Regions from separate parts of the Polaromonas sp. P1_A2 genome, predicted to be linked through region 1. Evidence: riboswitches for the same ligand, from Rfam matches in the RefSeq annotation. Region 1 holds a riboswitch; the other holds the start of a gene.
What was found. Region 1 has a riboswitch for S-adenosylhomocysteine ahead of metH (methionine synthase). Riboswitches for the same ligand answer to the same signal wherever they lie in the genome.

Region 2: linked by a shared signal. The riboswitch ahead of ahcY (adenosylhomocysteinase) and the one ahead of metH (methionine synthase) in region 1 are both predicted to bind S-adenosylhomocysteine.

What each region holds. Positions count from the first base shown of each region.
Region 1 is NZ_JBFTZI010000004.1:80,589-86,465, reverse strand. It holds gene AC1D09_RS16445 (rhodanese-like domain-containing protein) at 1-69, opposite strand, end outside; gene AC1D09_RS16440 (homocysteine S-methyltransferase family protein) at 138-1,184, shown strand; gene AC1D09_RS16435 (Bug family tripartite tricarboxylate transporter substrate binding protein) at 1,380-2,357, shown strand; S-adenosyl-L-homocysteine riboswitch at 2,429-2,520, shown strand; gene metH (methionine synthase) at 2,536-5,289, shown strand; gene AC1D09_RS16425 (glycine zipper 2TM domain-containing protein) at 5,474-5,877, shown strand, end outside.
Region 2 is NZ_JBFTZI010000007.1:44,257-50,133, forward strand. It holds gene AC1D09_RS21905 (hypothetical protein) at 1-335, shown strand, start outside; gene AC1D09_RS21910 (septal ring lytic transglycosylase RlpA family protein) at 366-962, opposite strand; gene metF (methylenetetrahydrofolate reductase [NAD(P)H]) at 987-1,817, opposite strand; gene AC1D09_RS21920 (TlyA family RNA methyltransferase) at 1,826-2,845, opposite strand; gene ahcY (adenosylhomocysteinase) at 3,003-4,433, opposite strand; S-adenosyl-L-homocysteine riboswitch at 4,537-4,609, opposite strand; gene AC1D09_RS21930 (HAD-IIB family hydrolase) at 4,832-5,626, shown strand; gene AC1D09_RS21935 (MFS transporter) at 5,629-5,877, opposite strand, start outside.

The DNA of each region.
Region 1 (5,877 bases):
GTCCACGAACAGCGCGTCGGGATGCGACTGCAGCCAGGTCCAGGCTTCTTTGGGTTGAAAGTTTTTCATGTTCAGGGCAATACCCCTATTGTCGAGGAAAGTCCGCCGCAAAACGGAGCCCATCTTAAAATCGGGGCATGAAGCCAATCACCTACACCCGCGGGCAGCAGCTGCCGGCCATCCTGGAACAACGCATCGCCATCCTCGACGGCGCCATGGGCACCATGATCCAGCGCTTCAAGCTCAGCGAAGCCCAGTACCGCGGCGAGCGCTTCAAGGACTTCCACAAGGACGTCAAGGGCAACAACGAATTGCTGAGCCTCACACGCCCCGACGTGATCCAGGACATCCATGAAGGCTACCTGGCCGCCGGCGCCGACATGATCGAAACCAACACCTTCGGCGCGACCACGGTGGCCCAGGCCGACTACGACATGGCCGACCTGGCCGTCGAGATGAACTACGAATCGGCCCGCATCGCCCGCGCCGCCTGCGACAAGTTCTCCACGCCCGACAAGCCGCGTTTTGTGGTCGGCGCCCTGGGCCCCACGCCCAAGACGGCCAGCATCAGCCCCGACGTCAACGACCCCGGCGCGCGCAACACCAGCTTTGAGGAGCTGCGCAAGGCCTACTACGAACAGACCGAGGCCCTGGTCAAGGGCGGCAGCGACGTTCTGCTGGTCGAGACCATCTTCGACACGCTCAATGCCAAGGCGGCGCTGTTCGCCATCGACGAGTACTTCGACAACTCCGGCGAGCGCCTGCCCCTGATCATCAGCGGCACCGTGACCGATGCCTCGGGCCGCATCCTGAGCGGGCAGACCGTGACTGCCTTCTGGCACAGCGTGCGCCATGCCGCGCCGCTGGCCATAGGCCTCAATTGCGCGCTGGGCGCCACCCTGATGCGCCCCTACATCCAGGAACTGGCCCGCGTGGCCGGCGACACCTTCATCAGTTGCTACCCGAACGCCGGCCTGCCCAATCCCATGAGCGACACCGGCTTCGACGAGACGCCCGACGTCACCTCGCGCCTGCTGCGCGAGTTCGCCGACGAAGGCTTGGTCAACATCGTGGGCGGCTGCTGCGGCACCACGCCGGACCACATAGGCGCCATCGCGCATGCCGTGGCCCCCGTGGCCGCACGCTCGCGGCAGCGCGGCGCTTTCTACAAAGAAGCCGCCTGAGGGCCACCCCGGTCGCTTCACTGCGTCTCTTTCCGGCCCGGCCGTTACAAAGTATCCAGGCGGTACCTGACCGGGCGCGTCACGTTTAGCGGCTATAGTCAGGCCCGCTTGTCCGGCCTGGCTTTTCACTTTCCGGCGCTGTGTCCCGCAGCCGCCCGCGGCCTGACAACCCATCATCACAAAGGAAACCTGAACGTGCGTTCATTCATCAAGATCGCCGCGGCATTCGCCGTGGCCACCGTCACCCTGGCGGCCCAGGCGCAGCTGGCGCCGCAAAAGCCCGTCACCATCGTCGTTCCCTATCCGGCCGGCGGCCCGCTGGACAACGCCGCGCACATCCTGGCCGACAAGCTGCGCCCCATGCTCAAGACCGAAGTGGTGGTCGACAACCGCCCCGGCTCGGGCGGCAATGTGGGTGCCGCGCTGGTCGCCAAGGCGCCGGCCGACGGCCACACGCTGGTCATGGGCGCGGTCGCCACCCATGCCATCAACCCCTGGCTCTATCCCAACATGCCTTATGACGCGCTGAAGGACTTCACGCCCATCACGCTGGTGGCCCGTGTGCCCAATGTGCTGGTCATGAACGCCGAGACGGCCAAGCGCCTGAACATCAAGGACACCAAGGACCTGATCGCCTATGCGCGCAAGAACCCCGGCCGGTTGAACTATGCCTCGGGCGGCAACGGCAGCGCCGGCCACCTTGCCGGCGAGCTGTTCAAAAGCCTGGCCAAAATCAGCGTGGTGCACCTGCCTTCCAGCGGCTCGGCCCAGGCGCAGGCCAGCCTGCTGTCCGGCCAGACCGACCTGATGTTCGACAACCTGGCCTCGGCCAGCGCCAATATCAAGTCGGGCAAGCTGGTGGCCTTCGGCGTGACCACCATCAACCGCTCCAGCAGCTTCACCGAGATTCCCACCATCAATGACGTGCTGCCCGGTTTCCACATCAGCACCTGGTTCGGCATCTTCGGCCCGGCCAACCTGCCCAAAGCCACGACGGACCAGCTGCAAAAGGCTTTTGCCGCCGCGCTCAACACGCCCGACACGGCCGAAAAGTTCGCGCGCATGAGCGCCACGCCCAGCCCCATGACCTCGGCGGATTTTGCTTATATGGTGATGAAAGAGCATGCCGACTATGGCCGCCTGATCAAGGTGGCCAAAATCAAGCTGGATTGAGCATGCGCCCCATTTCCCGGGGCTTCGCACCGGGAAATGGCGCAACAGGGCTTCAGCGCTTAAAATACCGGCTACCCAAGGAGCGTTGCAGCGGACCTTAGCGTCCGTCAGGCTTGGGTTACAGGTCGCCGGCGGCGGCCTTTTGCAACGACGCTCACCTTAGTCCCAAGGTGAGTCCGTGTCCGAAACTGAAAATTCCGTCTCCGTTCCCCCCATGAAGCTGTCCGGCCTGGAGCCGGTCGACATAGGCGCGGGCACCCTGTTCGTCAACATCGGCGAGCGCACCAACGTCACCGGCTCCAAGGCCTTCGCCCGGATGATTCTGAACGGCGAATACGAACAGGCCCTGGCGGTGGCCCGCCAGCAGGTGGAAAACGGCGCGCAGATCATCGACATCAACATGGACGAGGCCATGCTGGACAGCCAGGCCGCCATGGTGCGCTTCCTGAACCTGATCGCCAGCGAACCCGACATCGCGCGTGTGCCCATCATGATCGACAGTTCCAAATGGAGCGTCATCGAGGCCGGCCTGCGCTGCATCCAGGGCAAGGGCATCGTCAATTCGATTTCCATGAAAGAGGGCCTGGAACCCTTCAAGCAGCAGGCCAAGCTGCTCAAGCGCTACGGCGCGGCGGCCGTGGTGATGGCCTTCGACGAAAAAGGCCAGGCCGATACCTACGAGCGCAAGATCGAAATCTGCGAGCGCGCCTACCGCGTGCTGGTCGACGAACTCGACTTCCCGCCCGAGGACATCATCTTCGACCCCAACATCTTCGCCATTGCCACCGGCATCGAGGAGCACAACAACTACGCGGTCGACTTCATCAACGCCACGCGCTGGATCAAGCAGAACCTGCCCGGCGCCAAGGTTTCGGGCGGCGTGTCCAACGTGTCCTTCAGCTTTCGCGGCAACGACCCGGTGCGCGAAGCCATCCACACCGTATTTCTCTATCACGCGATCCAGGCCGGCATGGACATGGGCATCGTCAACGCCGGCATGGTCGGCGTCTACGACGACCTGGACCCGGTGTTGCGCGAGCGCGTCGAGGACGTGGTGCTTAACCGCACGCCCGTCTACAAACCCGGCGAGCCCGAGCTCACGCCCAGCGAGCGCCTGATCGAAGTGGCCGAAACCGCGAAGAGCGGCGCCAAGGACGACAGCAAGAAAAACGAATGGCGCGCCCTGCCGGTGCGCCAGCGCCTGTCGCATGCGCTGGTCCACGGCATGAACGAGTTCATCACCGAAGACACCGAGGAGATGTACCGCGAAATCCTGGCCGAAGGCGGCCGGCCGCTGCACGTCATCGAAGGCCCGCTGATGGACGGCATGAACGTGGTCGGCGACCTGTTCGGCCAGGGCAAGATGTTCCTGCCCCAGGTGGTCAAGAGCGCCCGCGTGATGAAACAGGCCGTGGCTCACCTGCTGCCCTATATAGAGGCCGAAAAGCTGCAGCTCGAAGCCGCCGGCGGCGACGTCAAGACCAAGGGCAAGATCATCATCGCCACCGTCAAGGGCGACGTGCACGACATCGGCAAGAACATCGTCACGGTGGTCCTGCAGTGCAACAACTTCGAGGTCGTCAACATGGGCGTGATGGTGCCCTGCCACGAGATCCTGGCGCGCGCCAAGGTCGAGGGCGCCGACATCGTCGGGCTGTCCGGCCTGATCACCCCCAGCCTGGAAGAAATGCAGTATGTGGCCGCCGAAATGCAGAAGGACGAGCATTTCCGCATCAAAAAAATCCCGCTGCTGATAGGCGGCGCCACCACCAGCCGGGTGCATACGGCCGTCAAGATCTCGCCGCACTACGAAGGCCCGGTGGTCTATGTGCCCGATGCCTCGCGCAGCGTCAGCGTGGCGCAAAGCCTGCTTTCCGACCAGGCGGCCAAATACATCGACGAGCTCTACGCCGACTACGACAAGGTGCGCACCCAGCACGCCAACAAAAAGCAGGTGCCCATGTGGCCGCTGGCCAAGGCGCGCGCCAATGCCACGCCCATGGACTGGGCCGGCTACACGCCGCCGGTGCCCAAGTTCACAGGCCGGCGCGTGTTCAAGAACTTCGACCTGGCCGAGCTCGCGCACTACATCGACTGGGGCCCCTTCTTCCAGACCTGGGACCTGGCCGGCCCCTTCCCGGCCATCCTGAAAGACGAGGTGGTGGGCACCGAGGCCGTGCGTGTGTACGGCGACGCGCAGCGCATGCTCAAGCGCCTCATCGAAGGCCGCTGGCTCACCGCCAACGGCGTGATGGCGCTGTACCCGGCCAACAGTGTGGGCGACGACATCGAGATCTACACCGACGAGACGCGCAGCGAAGTGGCCATGACCTGGTACGGCCTGCGCCAGCAGACCGAAAAGACCGCGATCGACGGCGTGATGCGGCCCAGCCGCTGCCTCGCCGATTTCGTCGCGCCCAAGGGTGTTTCCGACTACATCGGCGTCTTCGCCGTGACCGCCGGCATAGGCGCCGAGAAGAAGGAAAAATACTTCCTCGACGACCACGACGACTACTCGTCCATCATGCTCAAGGCACTGGCCGACCGCCTGGCCGAGGCTTTCGCTGAAAGCCTGCACCAGCGCGTGCGCAAGGACCTGTGGGGCTATGCGCCGGCCGAATCGCTGGACGGCGAGGCGCTGATCGCCGAAAAATACCAGGGCATACGCCCGGCCCCCGGCTACCCAGCCTGCCCGGACCACAGCGTCAAGAAAGAGATGTTCGAACTGCTCAAGGCCGGCGAGATCGGCATGGCCTTGACCGAAAGCCTGGCCATGACCCCGGCGGCCAGCGTCAGCGGCTTTTACCTGAGCCACCCGCAAAGCACCTATTTCAACGTCGGCAAGATAGGCGACGACCAGCTGCAGGACCTGGCGCAGCGGCGTGGCCTCAAGGCGGACGAATTGCAGCGCCTGCTGGCACCGAATCTCTAGAGCTGCTCAAAAACCCTCCTGGAACAACAACTTCCAGGATGGCCGCCGCCATTCGCGTTTACGGCGACTTTGCCGCAGAATAAGCGGCGTTTACATAAATACACAGCCGCTTGCCAAAGCGTGTTTACTTTCACGGCATGGGAAACGTTGAACAAGCGATCTGATCTCAATAGAGGGAATTGCCATGAACACATCCACTGAAAACCTCCAGCCCGGCCAGCAGGCCTCGTCGGCCAGCAAGCCCTTGTGGGCCGCGGTCGGCATTCTGGGCGTCGCCGTCCTGGCCATGGGCGGCACCATGATTTACCAGATGCGCAACCCGGTCGGCGCCCCCACGCCGCCGGTGGCGCTGGCGACACCGCAGGCAGCGCCGCAAGCGGCCGCCCCCCTGGCTGCGGCCAGCAGCAGCGCCAGCGCCGCGGACGACCTGGCCGAAAAACCGGCCGCAGCCCCCGCCAAACCCGCCCCCGTTCCCGCCAAGAAGGTGGCCAAGCCCACGCCCAAGCCGGCGCCCGCGCCCAGCTACGCCGGTATTTCGCCCGCGCCCGGCCCCACGCCCGCACCGGTGGCCGTGGCCGCGGTCTGCCA
Region 2 (5,877 bases), on a different contig from region 1:
CTGACGGAGAGTTCCGGCCGTTTGCGAAAACCAGGCAAAAGGAAGCCCCGGCGGAGGTGGTGCCACCCAAGGAGCCCTCGTCGCTGGGAGTCAAAATCCTGAAGGCCTGTGTCGCCATTCCCCTTTTTGTGGTCGGGGGAGCTTGCGTACTGCTGCTTCCCGTGACCGGGGGCTTTACCGCCCTTCCCGCCCTGCTGTTTCTGGGCATCGGCATTGGCGTGGTTGTTTCCAGCAACACGTCGGCAAAAATCATGTCTATCGGAATTGGTGGCGTGATGCTGTTCCTGGTTTTTCTCGTCCTGAAAGTCATCAGCGCCGCCGCCTTTTCCCGTTAAGCGGGCTATGCACCTTGCCGCAACGCCTGGCTAGCGCTGGGTGGTGGGAGGCCTGCGACGCGGCTTGCGCGCCGATTTTCGGGCCGGCGGCGGCGCCACGTCCACCTCGGGCGTGGACTCCGGCACCAGCAGCACCACTTCCTTGAAACCCATGCCCAGCATGCCCAGTTCTTCGGCCGCGGCGCGGCTCAGGTCGATGATGCGGTTGCCGGCGTAGGGGCCGCGGTCGGTGATGCGCACGTCCACGTCGCGGCCGTTGACCAGGCTGTGCACGCGCACCAGGGTGCCGAAGGGCAGCGTGCGGTGGGCGGCGGTGAACTCGCGCATGTCAAAACGCTCGCCGCTGGCGGTGCGCCTGCCGTTAAAGCGCGGGCCGTACCAGGAGGCGGTGCCGCGCTGGAACTCGCGCGGCACTTCGCCGCCCAGCAATTCGGGGCGGGGCCGCTCGGTCAGGGGGACAGGGGCCGACACTTCATCGACGGCCTGGCCGGGCGCGTCATGCTGCGGTGCCGGTGTGGGCCGGGATGTTGTCGTGCGGGGGCCGATGGGCGCGGTCGGCGCCGTCGTGCAGGCCGCCAGCCAGGCGATCAAGGCTGCCGCACCAGCGGCACGAAGACTGCGAACCACACCCTCGCGCATGGGTGGCCGGGCTCAGGCCCGCTGCAACCGCCCGATGATTTCGGTCGTCGCCGCGGCCTGGTTCATCGTGTAGAAGTGGATGCCGGGCACGCCCGCGGCGTAGAGCTGCTCGCACAGGCCGGTGACCACATCCAGGCCGAAGCTCTTGATGGAGGCGGTGTCGTCGCCAAAGCCCTGCAGGCGCAGGCGCACCCAGCGCGGAATCTCGGCGCCGCAGGCGTCGGAAAAGCGCATGAGCTGCGTGGAACTGATGATGGGCATGATGCCCGGCACGATGGGCAGGTCCACGCCCAGAGCCTGCGCATCGTCGACAAAGCGGAAATAAGCGTCGGCATTGAAAAAATACTGCGTGATCGCCGAATCGGCGCCAGCCTTGACCTTTTTGACAAAGGCCTGCAGGTCGGCGTCAGCCGACCGGGCCTGGGGGTGGACTTCGGGATAGGCCGCCACTTCGATGTGGAAAGCGTCGCCGGTTTCCTCGCGGATAAAGGCCACCAGGTCGCTCGCGTAATGGAACTCGCCGCCGGCGCCGTAGCCGCTGGGCAGGTCGCCGCGTAGCGCCACCAGGCGTTTGACGCCCATGGCCCGCAGCTCGGCCAGCTGTTTGCGCACCGTGGCCTTGGTCGCGCCCACGCAGGAGAAATGGCAGGCCGCGGCCACGCCTTCGTCCAGGATTTCCTTCACGGTGCCGAAGGTGCCCTCTTGCGTGGAGCCACCGGCGCCGAAGGTGACCGAGCAGAACTCGGGCTTGTGCGCATACAGCGCCTGGCGCGCCGCACGCAGCTTGGCCGCGCCTTCGGGCGTCTTGGGCGGGAAAAATTCAAAGCTCAAAGGCAGGTTCATCTCGGATCTCACTCGTCGTTATCGGTTTTTTTGTCACGCCGCTTGCCGCGCGCCGGCCCGGGCTGGCCGGCATGCGCGAGTTCGGAGTCTTCGTGCGGTGCGCGCGATGCACGCAGTTCAGCGCGCGGCACGCGCTTGGCGACCTTGCGCTGCGGCGCGGCCGGCAGCGGTTGGTCTTCGCCGGCCACGTCGCGGCCCTTGACGGCCTGGATAAAAAATTCGCGGTTGCCGTCGCCGCCTTCAATCGGCGAGTCCAGCCAGGCCTTGACCTCCAGCCCCAGGGCCGCGCAGGCATCGCGCAAACGCTTTTCCACAAACGCGAAGTGCGCGGGGTCGCGCACGATGCCACCCTTGCCAATCTGGCCGGGCTGCAGCTCGAACTGCGGCTTGACCAGCATCAGCAAATCGCCGCCGGGCTTGAGCAGGCGCACCACGGCGGGCAGCACCAGCGTGAGCGAGATAAAAGACAGGTCGCCGGTCAGGAAGTCGAAGTTGGCTTCCATCGCCGGGCCGGCCTCTTCATCGTCCTCGGCGTCGCCATCAAAGTCGTCCGCGAAATCCATGTCGCCGCTGTCGCCCGCATGGCCGGCCACCAGGTCGGCGGCCGTCATGGAGCGCGCATTGAGGCCTTCGATGCAGACCACACGCGGGTCGCCCCGCAGGCTGGCATGCAGCTGGCCGTGGCCCACGTCCACGCCCACCACCTGCGCGGCGCCGTGCTGCAGCAGGCAGTCGGTAAAACCGCCGGTGGACTGGCCTATGTCCAGGCAGCGCAGGCCGGCCACCTTCAGGCCCGTGGCCTTGAGCGCGCCTTCGAGCTTGAGCCCGCCGCGCGAGATGTACTTGGCTTCGGTAGTGTCCAGCAGCTGCAGCTCGGCGCCTTCAGGAATCTCGTCGCCGTTCTTGGCGACCTTTTTCCAGGGGGCGTCCGCTTCCGCGCGCCACTGCACGCCCGAGGCAATCAGGCGCTGGGCCTGGGAGCGGGTGGCGGCATGGCCGTGGTCAACGAGGAAGAGGTCAGCGCGCATGTGGTGGTTCTCGGTATTCCGTCGGCCTCAAGGGTGTAGCGAGCGGCCCGAGAGCAAGGCGCGGGTGTCAGGCAACCGGAATGCACTTGAGGTGCATGAGGATTGCCTGATCGGGACCCGCAACGCCGCTATCGGGTCGCGCAGTAGCCACGAAAAATCAATAGCGGTAGGTATTGGCTTTGTACGGGCCGGCCTTCGACACCCCGATGTAAGCAGCCTGCTCATCGCTCAACTCGGTCAGCACAGCACCGACCTTCTTGAGGTGCAGGCGAGCGACCTTTTCGTCGAGGTGCTTGGGCAGCACATAGACCTTGCCGACTTCGTAAGCGTCCTTCTTGGTGAAGAGCTCGATCTGGGCGATGGTCTGGTTGGCGAAGCTGGACGACATCACAAAGCTCGGGTGGCCGGTGCCGCAGCCCAGGTTCACGAGGCGGCCCTTGGCCAGCAGGATGATGCGCTTGCCGTCCGGGAAGATCACGTGGTCGACTTGCGGCTTGATCTCTTCCCAGCTGCATTGCTCGAGCGAGGCGACGTCGATTTCGTTGTCGAAGTGGCCGATGTTGCAGACAATGGCCTGGTCTTTCATCGCGGCCATGTGTGCGTAGGTGATGACGTTCTTGTTGCCGGTGGCGGACACAAAGATGTCGGCCTTGTCGGCGGCGTATTCCATGGTCACGACCTTGTAGCCTTCCATCGCGGCCTGCAGGGCGTTGATCGGGTCGATCTCGGTCACCCACACCTGGGCGCTCAGTGCGCGCAGGGCCTGGGCCGAGCCCTTGCCCACGTCGCCGTAGCCGGCCACCACGGCGACCTTGCCGGCCACCATCACGTCGGTGGCGCGCTTGATCGCGTCGACCAGGGATTCGCGGCAGCCGTAGAGGTTGTCGAACTTGGACTTGGTGACGGAATCGTTGACGTTGATGGCGCGCAGGGCCAGCGTGCCCTTGGCCGACATTTCATTGAGGCGCAGCACGCCGGTGGTGGTTTCCTCGGTCACGCCGATGATGTTCTTCAGGCGGCGGCTGTACCAGGTCGGGTCTTGCGCGAGCTTGGCCTTGATCGAGTTGAACAGGCAGGTTTCTTCTTCGCTGGTGGGCTTGGAGATCAGGCTGGCGTCTTTCTCGGCCTTGGTGCCCAGGTGCATCAGCAGCGTTGCGTCGCCGCCGTCGTCCAGGATCATGTTGGGGCCTTCTTCAGGCGTGCCCTTGGCGCCGTTGAATTCGAAGATGCGGTGGGTGTAGTCCCAGTAGTCGGCCAGGGTTTCGCCCTTGATGGCGAACACCGGCGTGCCGGCGGCGGCGATCGCGGCGGCGGCGTGGTCCTGCGTGGAAAAGATGTTGCACGAAGCCCAGCGCACGTCGGCGCCCAGGGCCTGCAGGGTCTCGATCAGCACGCCGGTCTGGATGGTCATGTGCAGCGAGCCGGTGATGCGCGCGCCCTTGAGCGGCTGCGCCTTCGCGAACTCTTCGCGGATGGCCATCAGGCCGGGCATCTCGGTCTGGGCGATGTTCAGTTCCTTACGGCCCCAGGCGGCAAGCGAAATGTCGGCAATGATGTGGTCGGTGGAAGGCTTCAAGACGGCGCTCATACGGTTCTCCAAAAATCAAACGTAACTGGGCAAAATCGCCACGGGCATGCGGCATTCAAGGAAGGGGGAATTCAGTCATTCACCCGGCTTGAGAGACAGCGCATGCGGGTGAGCGTGGTTGCAATGAAGTCCTGAGCCTGGTCCACGTGGTGTGGCTTGCAACGCTCCTCAGGAAGCCATGATTATACCGAACTCCCCCGTTCAGGCTCACTTCGTGTAGCCTGCTCCCCCCTCAAGGGGGCGGCGCCTGGGGCCGGCAAAGCCGAAAAATTGGCACACCCCTATCGGGCTCACTTCGTGTAGCCCTTTTCCCCTTGCAGGGGACGGTGCCTGCGGCCCGGCAAAGCCGGTTCCGCGGCACCCACTGATGACGTACATCCCCGTGAGAAAATTTCACCATGCAAGAACTCCCCCTTTGGCCCGCCGCGCAACGCCGGGCCGTCACCGGCCTCTTTACCGACATCGACGACACGCTGACCACCGAGGGGGAAATCACCACCGATGCGCTGCAGGCTTTGGGTGCCTTGAAGGCCGCAGGACTCAGGGTGGTGGCCATCACCGGCCGGCCCGTGGGCTGGAGTGAGCCTTTCGCGGCGCGTTGGCCCGTCGATGCCATCGTGGCCGAGAACGGCGCCGTGGCGCTGCTGCCGGATGCCACAAGCGCCGCGCCACGACCGCTGTCCAAGATCTACCAGCAAGATGCGGCGACGCGCAGCAGCAACTTCGCCCGCATGCAGTCCGTGCTGGCGCGGATAGAGCGCGAGCTGCCCGGCGTGACCCGCGCCACCGACTCACCGGGCCGCGAGACCGACATCGCCATAGACCACAGCGAGTTCACCCGGCTCACGGATGCGCAGATCGCCGCCGTCGTGGCGCTGATGAAAAGCGAGGGCATGCACGCCACCGTGAGCAGCATCCACATCAACGGCTGGTACGGCGAGCACAACAAGCTTGAGGGCGCGCGCTGGATAGTGCGCGAACGCTGGCAGCGCGACCTGGACGCCGAGATGGACCAATGGGCCTACATCGGCGATTCAACCAACGACCAGCTGATGTTCAAGACTTTTGCCAACAGCGTGGGCGTGGCGAATATTGCGCGCTTTGTGCCGCAGCTCGCACACCTGCCGCGTTATGTGACGCGTGGCGAGCGCGGCGCGGGCTTTACCGAAGTAGCCCGCGCCCTTCTGGGTTAGGGTTAAGCCGCGCGGCGCACCGAAGTCCACCGCAGCCAGGCGCCCAGCGCGGCCACCGCCAGCACCAGCGTGGCATAACCCTCCACCGTGGCCGGCAGGCCCAGCGGCGCGATCAGCCGGCCGGCCAGCATGGCCGGCACACTGAAAGCCAGGTAGCTCGTGGCATACAGCGCGGCGAACAGTTCGGCGCGCTGATGGGGCTGAGCCAGGGGGGCCAGGGTCTGCACCTGGGCCGAGAAAGCCGAGCCGCC